Regions from separate parts of the Propionispora vibrioides genome, predicted to be linked through region 1. Evidence: riboswitches for the same ligand, from Rfam matches in the RefSeq annotation. Region 1 holds a riboswitch; the other holds the start of a gene.
The links. Region 1 has a riboswitch for fluoride ahead of BMW43_RS08845 (MIP/aquaporin family protein). Riboswitches for the same ligand answer to the same signal wherever they lie in the genome.
Positions count from the first base shown of each region.

Region 2: another riboswitch for fluoride. It lies ahead of BMW43_RS12560 (MFS transporter); the one in region 1 lies ahead of BMW43_RS08845 (MIP/aquaporin family protein).

Region 1 is NZ_FODY01000008.1:128,008-133,587, forward strand. Features, by position in the region: gene BMW43_RS08835 (DUF190 domain-containing protein) at 1-167, opposite strand, end outside; gene BMW43_RS08840 (hypothetical protein) at 209-433, opposite strand; fluoride riboswitch at 721-790, opposite strand; fluoride riboswitch at 960-1,022, opposite strand; gene BMW43_RS08845 (MIP/aquaporin family protein) at 1,127-1,957, opposite strand; fluoride riboswitch at 2,211-2,271, opposite strand; fluoride riboswitch at 2,386-2,446, opposite strand; gene BMW43_RS08850 (hypothetical protein) at 2,547-3,338, opposite strand; gene BMW43_RS08855 (dynamin family protein) at 3,335-5,233, opposite strand; gene BMW43_RS21340 (MutS-related protein) at 5,247-5,580, opposite strand, start outside.
Region 2 is NZ_FODY01000015.1:42,669-48,248, forward strand. Features, by position in the region: gene BMW43_RS12545 (C39 family peptidase) at 1-139, opposite strand, end outside; gene BMW43_RS12550 (GGGtGRT protein) at 554-1,552, opposite strand; gene BMW43_RS12555 (iron-sulfur cluster assembly scaffold protein) at 1,571-2,263, opposite strand; fluoride riboswitch at 2,314-2,382, opposite strand; gene BMW43_RS12560 (MFS transporter) at 2,657-3,820, opposite strand; fluoride riboswitch at 4,061-4,134, opposite strand; gene BMW43_RS12565 (C1 family peptidase) at 4,446-5,192, opposite strand.

The sequences.
Region 1 (5,580 bases):
CGGCTATTCGCCCCATAGCCCATCACTCCCCGCAATACGGTTGCTCCCGCCATGTCCAGCTCTTTTGCCTTTTCCACAAGCGAATTATACAAATTCCGCCGTTTCCGGTGATCATCCTCACCAATATAAACTCGCAAGCGCTTAGCCTTACTTGCAATTTTAGGCACCAAGATTCCTCCTCCCAATTTGACCTCATATCCTACTCGCATTACAGTTTCGCCGGAAGCCCTACCATATAAGCCAGCGCAACAGCCGCACGGACAACCAAATGCAGCAGGGTAGCGCCGGCGGCCAGCACCACGGCCAGCCTCGCCCGGTCTTGCCAAATACCGGGCCGTTTCTTCCCGACCTTCTCCATCAGCCATAGCCCCAAAAATATTGATATGGCAAAGAAAATAAGATTAAACAGATATTCCAGCTCAAGCTGCAACATGCTACTTACTCCTCCAATCCACTCCACAGCCTCCGTCAGCCACCATAACAAAGTCTCGCCTAGCATCCATTTACTCCGAGACACGCGCTTAACTGCAGGGTGTTATCGCCGATTCCGGCAAGGGCAAAACCTCCATGCCGCCGCAAAGCTCATTCACTTGAACAAATCTTTGACAACGAGGCTCATAACTTCCACTACGCAATGACGGAAAAACTTTATCTCCTCTGCAATTGCCTCCTTCCCGGCCCAGGACCGGTAATAAGCTTACCGGCCCTGGCCATAGTAATAGTAAAGTAGGAGTTATCACCGCATTACTTTCACTGCGGGGTTATGGCGAACTCCATCGCCGTCCTCTGGCTGAGACTACGGGAACAAAAACAAATTGGCAGCTATTCCTGAGCGAACCGATTGGGCTACAAAGCTTGCCAGGCTCAAGCTACCTATTTCCTGGGCACTTTTCCTGCCTCCCTGGACAAGATTTATTGTCACTATCAAGCGCAAGGCAAAAAAATAGACTCCTACCACTTAAGTGGTAGGAGTCATTAGCGTCTGCAAAAAGGGTAAGGCGAACTCCATCGCCGCTGTTAATTGAATTATGGACCTATTATACCAGGCTGCCTGAACCATCGTCAATATAAACCTGCCGCAGGTATACGAAAGGTGACGGGTACGCAGTAACTATCCTCTTTAAATTTAGTTGACTTCAGCCTTCTTCATAATGCCTGCCGCTTTAACACGATCCGGGTTTCCCGGCATAAACGGCTGCAAAAGAAAGTTATAGATAGCTCCGGCCAGAATACCGCCAATCACGGGAGCAATCAACGGCACCCACCAATAACCCTGGATACCGGGAAACGCGTTTTGTCCCCAACCCATTAACCAGCAAAACAGTCTCGGTCCCAAATCACGGGCAGGATTAATGGCCCAGGCTTCTAACTGCCCGCCAAAACCACCGACTAATGCCACCAACAGGCCGACCATCAGGGGAGCCGTGTTGGCACCGGGACTGTTTGTATTCCATTTGTCCGAAATAGCAAGAATGCCAATTACCAGGGCTGCCGTTAATATAATTTGGTCAATAAACGCATGTCCTGTTGTAATTCCCGCATTGGGACTGGTAAAAAAGACACCTGCCGTAGTAAGTCCCTGCGCCGCATCACGGGTAGTATTGTGCACAATATTATACGCATCAATGACGGGAGAATACAACTGATAGGTAATTGCCGCACCGATAAACGCCCCAATCACCTGGGCAATAATAAAACCAAATACTTTTTTCCAGGGGAACCCGCCATATATGGCAAAGGCAATAGTCACCGCCGGATTTAAATGCGCGCCCGATATGGCTCCGACAAGATAAACGGCAAAGGTTACGGCTAATCCCCATAAGACACATATACCCCAATAGTCCCCACTAAACGATCCGTACAAAATCGCCATGGCAGCGACCCCGGTACCGCCCATGATCAAAAAAGCAGTCCCTATCACTTCAGCTAAATATTCTCCCCAAACAGAATCACGCATGCTGTCTCCTCCTTCTATTGATTAAAAATATGATTTCTTACTATCACCCACTAATCCATGTAAAACCAGCTAAAGCACCACCCCCTCAGTCTGTTGCCTCTTACGGTTCACGGTTCCCTTTCCCCAGATTATCACCCCCTTTCTATAAAGCACTGCCCTTCGCTCCGCCGCCATTCCCTTGCGACTTCACCGTCGCCGGCAATAAAAACAGACGGTACACGCTTTTTTTAAGACAAAAGATAGACCCCTACCGCATATGGTAGGAGTCATTATTCCTGATCGGATTTATGGCGAACTCCATCGCCTCTTCTTATATTTAAATGCTCTGGCTTGACCGCTGCAAGGCTCCCCTCTCCCTATACGGATTCTGTAACGTACAATAAATAGACGGTACACGCTTTTTAAGACAAAAAAACAGACTCCTACCGCATATGGTAGGAGTCATTATCCTCGGTTGGATTTATGGCGAACTCCATCGCCTTTTCCTATACCTATTATATATTCATTGTACAATAGTCAAACAATTCAGTCAATACTCTATTGAACCTGCTTTATTAAACCTGTAACCCGAATACGGGAGCACATCTTGCTAATATAACTCCTCCACTGCCATACGAACCGCCCAGTCACCGCTTTCCCATAGTTCGGCCAGGCGTAGCAGCACTTTTTCCCGTCCAGCGCCGGAGTCTCTCGCCAGACAGATGGAGCAGGCGGTCAAGGCAACCTGGATATCAGCATCCAGCACCAGTTCCCACACCGTTTGGGGTACTGCTTGGCGCGGGTATAGCTCATCAAACAGATTCAGCGCACTGCGCCGGAGCCGAAGGCTGGATTCGAGTTCCACGTCCGCCAAAGGCACTGTCCGAACGGCCAAAGACAGCAAACAGGAACAAGCGGCCGGCCCCAGCTTGCGAAAAGCCGTTTCCGCCGCCGACCGGCAAAAGTCCTCAGCCAGGGCGGCAGCCAAAACAGGCAGGGCGTCCATTCGGCGGTACTCACCCAAAGCAGCCACAATACCCGGCAGCAGCTTGCGTTTTGCCACCGCCAACAATAGCAAAAAGGTCGCATCGTCCGGCCAGCGAGTCAACGCACGGGCAACAAAACTCAACACGGCATCCTCACCGGCCTGTTCCACAGGATCAGCGAAACTTCGCGGAGCGGTTAAAAATTCAAGCAGTACTGCTTTGGCCCCCAGCTTGGCCAAAGCCTCTACAGCCTGACAGCGCGGTTGAAATAGGCCGCAGGGCTCACGGCTGAACAAAAATTCACGGAGCGGCCCCACAGCCGCTTGTCCACAGTCGATCAGCTCGGCTATCGCCTCATCCCCTTCGCGCAAGGCCCGCAATTTGCCAAGGGCAGCTTGGATACGTGGTCCGCTCATAGGATTCCGTCCTCCGGCCAGGGAATACACACATACCGTTCACCGACAAGATGGATGACAGCCTGCCGGTAAGCCTCCTCCTCATCACGGTTCTGCAGCTCCCGGCGGACCGCTTCATGTTTCAAGGCATAGCTGCGCATATCTTCCGCCGCCTCCTCAAACCGCTGCGCCCCATGGTCAATCAGAAACTGCTGATCATCTGCGTCAACAGCCGCCACCAGCAAACTAAGATGGCGAAGACAAACGCCCTGGGAACGTCGATACCAGCGCCGCCCGGCAGCTTCGCCAAGCCAGACGGCAAGCTGCCCGATATAGTCCGCCTCGGCTTGACGGAGCAGCCGGCAAACCCGGCAATTCCGGGAATCATGCACCAGTTGCCGCAGCTTCTCCTCCCTGGCCGGCCCGTCGCTGATCCGGTGCAAACGGCGGGCGGCCTCTTCAGCCAGCCGCGCATAACCGACAGAAGCGCCGTGGGCCGAAGCTAAGGCGAGCAGTTGCCAGGTATGGAGCGGGCAAAAGCCCAGTTCCGCGGCAAAACCGGCCTGGTCCTGTTCCTGCATGCTGATCTGGTACTGCCAGCGGCGGAAAAATTCCCGCCCATAGTTCTCCAAATGCCGGCATACCGGGCAGCCCTTGCTCCCCAACTCGGGCAAGTGCTTTGCCGGGGCAGTTGCCGGCACGGTGAAGGCAGCCGGATTTACTGCCTCGGCGGGTAACGGTATCCCTGGCAGAAAGTCGCCGTCTAACAACGCTGCCGGCTGATTTTCCTGCATCCGTTTAGCCAAAGCCGCCAGTTTTGCCTGTACAGCCATGATCAGGGGCACAGCAGAGCCATCGCGCCGAGTCGTACCGGCTGATTTTTCCCCGCCATTGCCACTGTCCTCCTGTCCGGTGGCTTCCTGGCAGAAATTCTGTTCCATCGCTGCGTCTCCTATTTGCAGCGCCTTATGCAGTACTGCAGCCAGAAAGGCCTGCGACTTTTCCTCCGCCAGAAAAGCAGCCAACGTTTCTTCCAGCGCTTTCATGCCGCTTTGTTCATAACCGGCCGGGTCACCGGCCAATCGGGCAGCAAGTCCCTGCCGGGCGGAAACGGGAAAGACCTTTATCGCAGCGCCTCCGGTTTGTTGGCGGATGGTATCGGTCACAAACGTTAGTACCGCCTCCTGTTCGGCAGGACTCACAAGATCCAGCTTATTCACAACAAAGAAAATCCGGTTCACATATTCCCGGATTTCCCGGAGAAAGGCCAGTTCCAGACTGGTCAGCGGCGTATCCACACTAATGACAAACAATACGGCGTCACATTCGGGTAAGAAGCCATAGGTGGTTGCCGTATTAGCCGTAACGACCGAGCCGACACCCGGTGTGTCGACGAATTCAACGCCGCGCCGCAAAAAGGGAACAGGCAATTCGACCGTGGCGGTCTTTACTTTTTTTTGATTGGACGGATTACCTTTTTCGGTAACATAGTCGGCCAGCGCCGCAACAGGCAGTTCATCGGGGAACAGCGAATTTTCCCGGCGAACCACCAATCGTTCCGTAGCGCCGTACTTAAGCACCGTAATCGCCGAGGTAAGGGGCAGCACGCCGGTAGGTAAGAGTTCGCGCCCAATAATTGCATTCATCAGCGAGCTCTTGCCCCGTTTGAACTGGCCGACTACGGCCAGTGTGAACCGGTCTTCCGCTAGCTTTACCAATAGCTCCCCGCACCGTCGCCCGCTTTCTTCCCGGCCCAGCGTTGTCAGAGCTTCGCGCTGCAGCCGTAGCTGCTCGGCCAGGAACAATTTCGCCTGCGTATAGCCCCGCAGCTTGGCCAAATCGGGATTAACCGGCGCGGTATCTTCCGTATCAGCCGACCGCGCTGCGGCAACATAGGCACCATCCTTTTCGTCCATATGCCCGTACCCCCTAACCGGTAGTTTCTAAAACATCAGCTGTTACACCAAATACTTCGGTATACAAGTCTTCCCCAAAACTGGTGGGCTGCGGTTCACCTTCCACTATTTTAAAGCTCCTCGTTCCGCTATTTTGCCGCTCGGCCTGCAGAAAAATCGCGTTATCCAGCTTTTTCTCATAAAAACCATGGGCCAACGCATATTGATGGGTAACAAAAAACACCTGAATGTGCTTTTCCAATAAGGCGGACACGATCTGCCTGGCAATTTCCGAGCCTTCGCGTTCGTTTGTCGCTGCAAAGGATTCATTGAACAGGATCATGGACTGGGGCGTGATATTGTCTACC
Region 2 (5,580 bases), on a different contig from region 1:
TATAGCTGGAAGGATAAGGAATTACGTGACTGTCCTCGCCATTAGCCAAAACATCCGGACTATTGGCAAAAGCTATACTTGTCATACTAAAAATTAACCCTATGACCAGATAAAAAGATAATAAGTGTAACTTTTTCACAGTATTCCTTCTTTCTTTTTCTTAATGTTATTATCTCAGTTCCCAGGCAAACAGAAATTCCCGCCCAATTTGTACCCTTTGAGCAACTACATACTAAGTTTATTTTTCTAATTCTCTACCTAACAAATTAATCCTTCAAAAGCAATTTGGAAAAAGATTTACATTCTTTTAGTTACCGGCTGTGCCCGATCGCTTTTCGTACGGTGTCAGGTTACTTTTTCTCTATCGCCTGCATCGAGCCTAAATAGAAAGTACCCAGCCCCTGCAGCTTATTACTGTAAGGACCGGGTACTTTTGTTATTGAACCATATACTTATTCTCTGCCCATCACGTACTAGACAGGGTTCTTATTTTACCTGCCGATAGTACACTTGTTTATATCTGCCAGGGCATTCAAAAGAAGAGTCAGCCGATTTATTTACTCGCTTCCTCAATCGCAACGGCAACGGCGACGGTAGCACCAACCATTGGATTGTTGCCCATGCCTATGAGGCCCATCATTTCCACATGAGCCGGCACTGACGACGAACCGGCGAACTGGGCATCGGAATGCATCCGTCCCATGGTATCGGTCATACCGTAAGAAGCCGGACCGGCCGCCATGTTGTCCGGGTGCAGCGTACGTCCCGTACCGCCGCCGGAGGCAACGGAAAAATAACGCCGTCCTTTTTCGGTGCATTCTTTTTTATACGTGCCGGCTACCGGGTGCTGGAACCGCGTGGGATTGGTGGAGTTGCCGGTAATCGAGATATCGACCCCTTCCAGCGTCATGATCGCCACACCTTCCATTACATCGTCAGCCCCGTAGCAGCGCACATTAGCCCGTTCCGATTGGGAATAGGCCTTCTCCCTGACAATCGACAGCTTACTGCTGTAATAGTCAAAAACAGTCTGCACATAAGTGAAACCGTTGACCCTTGAAATGATCTGTGCCGCATCTTTACCCAGACCATTTAAAATGACCCGCAATGGCTCCTTACGTACTTTATTGGCCGATTTAGCAATGCCGATCGCCCCTTCAGCAGCGGCAAACGATTCATGACCGGCCAGAAAGGCAAAGCATTTCGTTTCTTCCCGCAGCAGCATAGCGGCCAGATTGCCATGCCCCAGTCCAACCTTGCGGCCGTCGGCTACCGAGCCGGGAATACAAAACGCCTGAAGCCCTTCACCGATTGCCTCTGCCGCATCGGCAGCCTTGGTACAGCCCCGTTTCAGCGCGACCGCAGCCCCCAAGGTATAGGCCCAACAGGCATTTTCAAAGCAAATTGGCTGAATTCCCCTGACCATACCGGGCACATCCATCCCTTTTTGCTCACACATTTCTTTCGCCGCTTCCAACGACTCAATTCCCTGTTCTTGTAAGAAAGCTTCTATTTTGGCGATTCGCCGTTCATATCCTTCAAATTTTGCCATCCTTGTCTACCCCCTCGCTTATTCATGCCGGGGGTCGATGTGTTTGACCCCTTCGTCGTAGCGTCCATATTGACCGGTTGCCTTTTTCAACGCTTCGTTTGCGTCGGTGCCTTTCTTGATCATTTCCATCATTTTTCCTAAATGGACAAAACGATAGCCAATAATTTCGTTGTCAGCATCCAGCGCCAGCGAAGTAACATACCCCTCCGCCAACTCCATATAACGCGGGCCTTTGGCCAACGTGCCATACATGGTACCCGTCTGACTGCGCAGCCCTTTACCAAGGTCCTCCAGTCCGGCGCCAATCGGCAAACCGCCTTCGGAAAATGCAGTCTGACTGCGGCCATAAACAATTTGCAGGAAAAGTTCACGCATAGCAGTATTGATTGCGTCGCAAACAAGGTCGGTATTAAGCGCCTCCAGGATGGTTTTGCCTGGCAGGATTTCCGAAGCCATTGCTGCCGAATGAGTCATGCCGGAACAGCCAATCGTTTCGACCAGCGCTTCCTCAATGACACCTTCTTTCACGTTAAGCGTCAGCTTACAGGCACCCTGCTGCGGCGCACACCAACCTACACCATGAGTCAGACCGCAAATATCCTTGACCTCCCGGGCCTTTACCCATTTACCCTCTTGCGGGATCGGCGCCGCCCCATGATTGACGCCTTTGGCTACACAGGTCATTTCTTCGACTTCTGTTGAATACTTCATCTCTCTTCTCCTTTCATGCTAAGCCTCGGCCATAAAAATAGACTCCTACCGTAGAGGTAGGAGTCATCGGCGCACTCGAAACTGCGCAGTTCATGGCGAACTCCATCGCCAAACTATGTATTAGTTACGTAAAAATTATACTGTTAATCTAGCAGAAACGTCAATTCCAATCTTTTCTTTCGCACAAGTTATTTTTGTACAAGCGATTATCTAAAGATAGACTTCAACCGAAATAAAAGGCATTATAGCCTGGAAGGGCACCTCCGACCGCTATGGCGCCACAGTCTTTTGCTGCAAGAAAAATCCTTTTAGTTGCCGCGACTCCAGGTTCATAAAACCGTCTTCAAGCCGTTTTTTCAAATAGGAGACTTTATCCGGACTTAACCATAACGGTTAGCGCATTTTCCCTACGATAATAAACAAGGGTACAGACACTAGCTGAACGGCAACAGAAAAAACAATCAACATCCCCACCGACAGGTCGTACAAATACCCCATGCCCGCACTGCCTAAAAACCAGGCAAAGCCATAAATGCTATTGAAAAGGCCGTAAGCAAAGCCGCGGTGATCCATCGGTACCATTTCCGCTATGGCGGCACGCATGATGGACTCATGGGCTCCCATACCAATTCCCCAGAAAATCATGCCGGCAAAGGCCAAATAAATATTGACACCAAATACGCAAGGAGCAAAGAAAGCCGACAATACTGTTGCAAAAGCAAGAACGCTCAACCCATTCCGGTCGAAATAGCGTCCGAAAATCAGAGCCGACAGAGCGGCTACCCCCATTGACACCGAATAAAAAATAGGAATGCCCACAGCCGGCACAGAAGAGGTCACCCCGAAATGATATGCAACCAAAGGAAAATCAGTATAACCAACAGCAACCAGCGAAGTGGCGGCGAGATAGAGCCAAAACTTAGCGGATAGCTTTTGCGAAGATTCATCCCTTTGTTCGAAAACTACATAGGGCTTGGGATAGGTAAGCCGGGCATAGGCCAACGTCAGCAAGCAAAGTAGCATCGGAAACGCCAGCCAGGCAAAGCTCAGCCGGTAATCACCCCGTAAGTACATAATGCCTGCAACGAGCAGCGGACCGGTCATCGCACCAACTTGATCCAGCGCTTCGTGCATGCCAAAAGCCCAACCACGGCCAATATGCTTTGCTACGTTGGATAGCATGACATCACGCGCTGGATTGCGAATGGCCCGGCCCATCCGTTCCAAAACCATTAATACGGCTGCAGCCATCCAGTTATCAGCCAAAGCAAGCAGTGGTACTGCCACCAGATTGATGATATAGCCCCATATGGTAATCAGCCAGTATTGCCCTGTCTTATCACTCAATTTACCAGAAAAAAGCCGAACGCCATACCCGACAAATTCTCCTAAACCGGCAATGATGCCAACATTTGCTGCGCTGGCTCCCAGGCTGCTCAGGAAAGGCCCCGTAATGCTGCGGGCACCTTCGTGAGTCATGTCGGCAAACAAGCTAACAATTCCCATCAGCAAAACAAACTTTAGCGCTTTGGATTTATCCAACTCTTGTTCGAACACATTCACCACTCCTCTCGTCATTCTGTTGTCACTGATTTGCCGGCTTAGCTGTCGGGAACAACAATTCTCACCATGCTGGGGGACAAATTCAAATCCCGAAAAGCACTCCATTTTTCAGCTCCTTTTTATCCCTAACACATCTGCTTATTGAAAAAAGCGCTACGCTGCAGAAACTCATGACAAGCATCTTTTCAATTAGACACTTAAAAAGGAAAATAAAAAAAACAACCGACAATTCCTACAACAGTAGAAGTCATCAGCTGATTTCAGCATTCCGGATTATTCCGCAGGGGAACTTCATCCCTTTTATGATTAGTATAGCAGTTGTATCAGCTCAGCACAACTGGGGAGATTCCCTATGCGTATGCCTGCTGAACACATCCGGTGCCTATTCCTGCACAAACTCTAGCAACAGCTTAACGCGTTAACCACAAAAAAATAGTCGCGACCATGATTGGATCGCGACTATTTTTATTTGTATGGTATGACTTTGCTTAAAGTAGGCAAAGCATAGGTTACGTTACAAAATAGTCTGATCAAAACCGACTCCCAGTAAAAAGTAAATCCCTCCCCTGACGCTTAACCAGAACGGAGGAATTTACATTGCTATAGGATTGTGCCGTTATTAACCTTTGCTTGTCCAGCAATCACTGATATATCCTTGCGTATAATATTGATAAGGCAAATAACAGTACCCTTTATCTCCCCAGGATGTGCCCCAGCTATTGCGGACGATAAACACTTTACTACTATCATCGTATCCCACAATAAGTACAGCATGACCACCCAGATATTGTTCTTTGCCCGGATTCGGCATAGGAACCAACCCAGTCTGAGCTACCTCATCACTTTCAAAGGAATCATATACCTTAATCCCTATCACTACCGGCAATTCTTCGGCAAGCGCTGCTTTTATCTGGGAGAATAAAATAATACGGTGATATTCATTGACTTTGTATATAGCGGCATCGGTTGTTTGTTTATCTGTCGGCGCATTCTTAAAGGTTGCTATATCATAAGGCCAGTCGGTCTCAGGACATACACCGATTTGGCTTAAAACTTTCATACCATCCCTGATTTCGGCACCTGAGTCCTCATTAACCTGGCCTTCTAACTCTCGTTCTTTATAATATAGGAACAACCTTGACAGTGTGATTAAAGACTGGGTACTTTTCAATTCCCAATATTCCCGCAAACCGGAAGCAATGGCATTCGCCGTACAGGAGCCCAATTCTCCCTGATCAACAACAGGACTGCAATTAGACCGCAAATCAATTTTAGCAGGTAAATGCTCAATGAGTTTATATTTTGATGAATAAAAAATATAATCCCGTAAATCCGGAGAATCTTTCTTTAATAAATACTTAGGCATTGGTTTCGACCGCCTTTCCCTTTTGATTTATCATTTGACAAGCTTCTCTTTCGGTCTATTACAGTATATGCGACCTTAATTCTCTACGGTTTTCCTTTTGTTGCGGGTTCTATCTACAATAGTTCAACAGCTAATCCCACCAGGCAAAGTTAAAATCTCCTTACTCTGGCTATCACCAAAATAGAAGAATTCTAACCTATTCTCCCTTGAAGATAAACTATCAAATGCTGATTACCATCATCCATTGCTAAGGAGTATCTGACGGCTTGTTGGCCATAAGAAGAAACAGATACTAATAATAACCCCAAGTATAGACCCTAGGATTAATCCTATTGTGAAAACCTCAATCTTTCTTCCCATAAAACTTCCTCCGGTCTAAGAAGTCTGC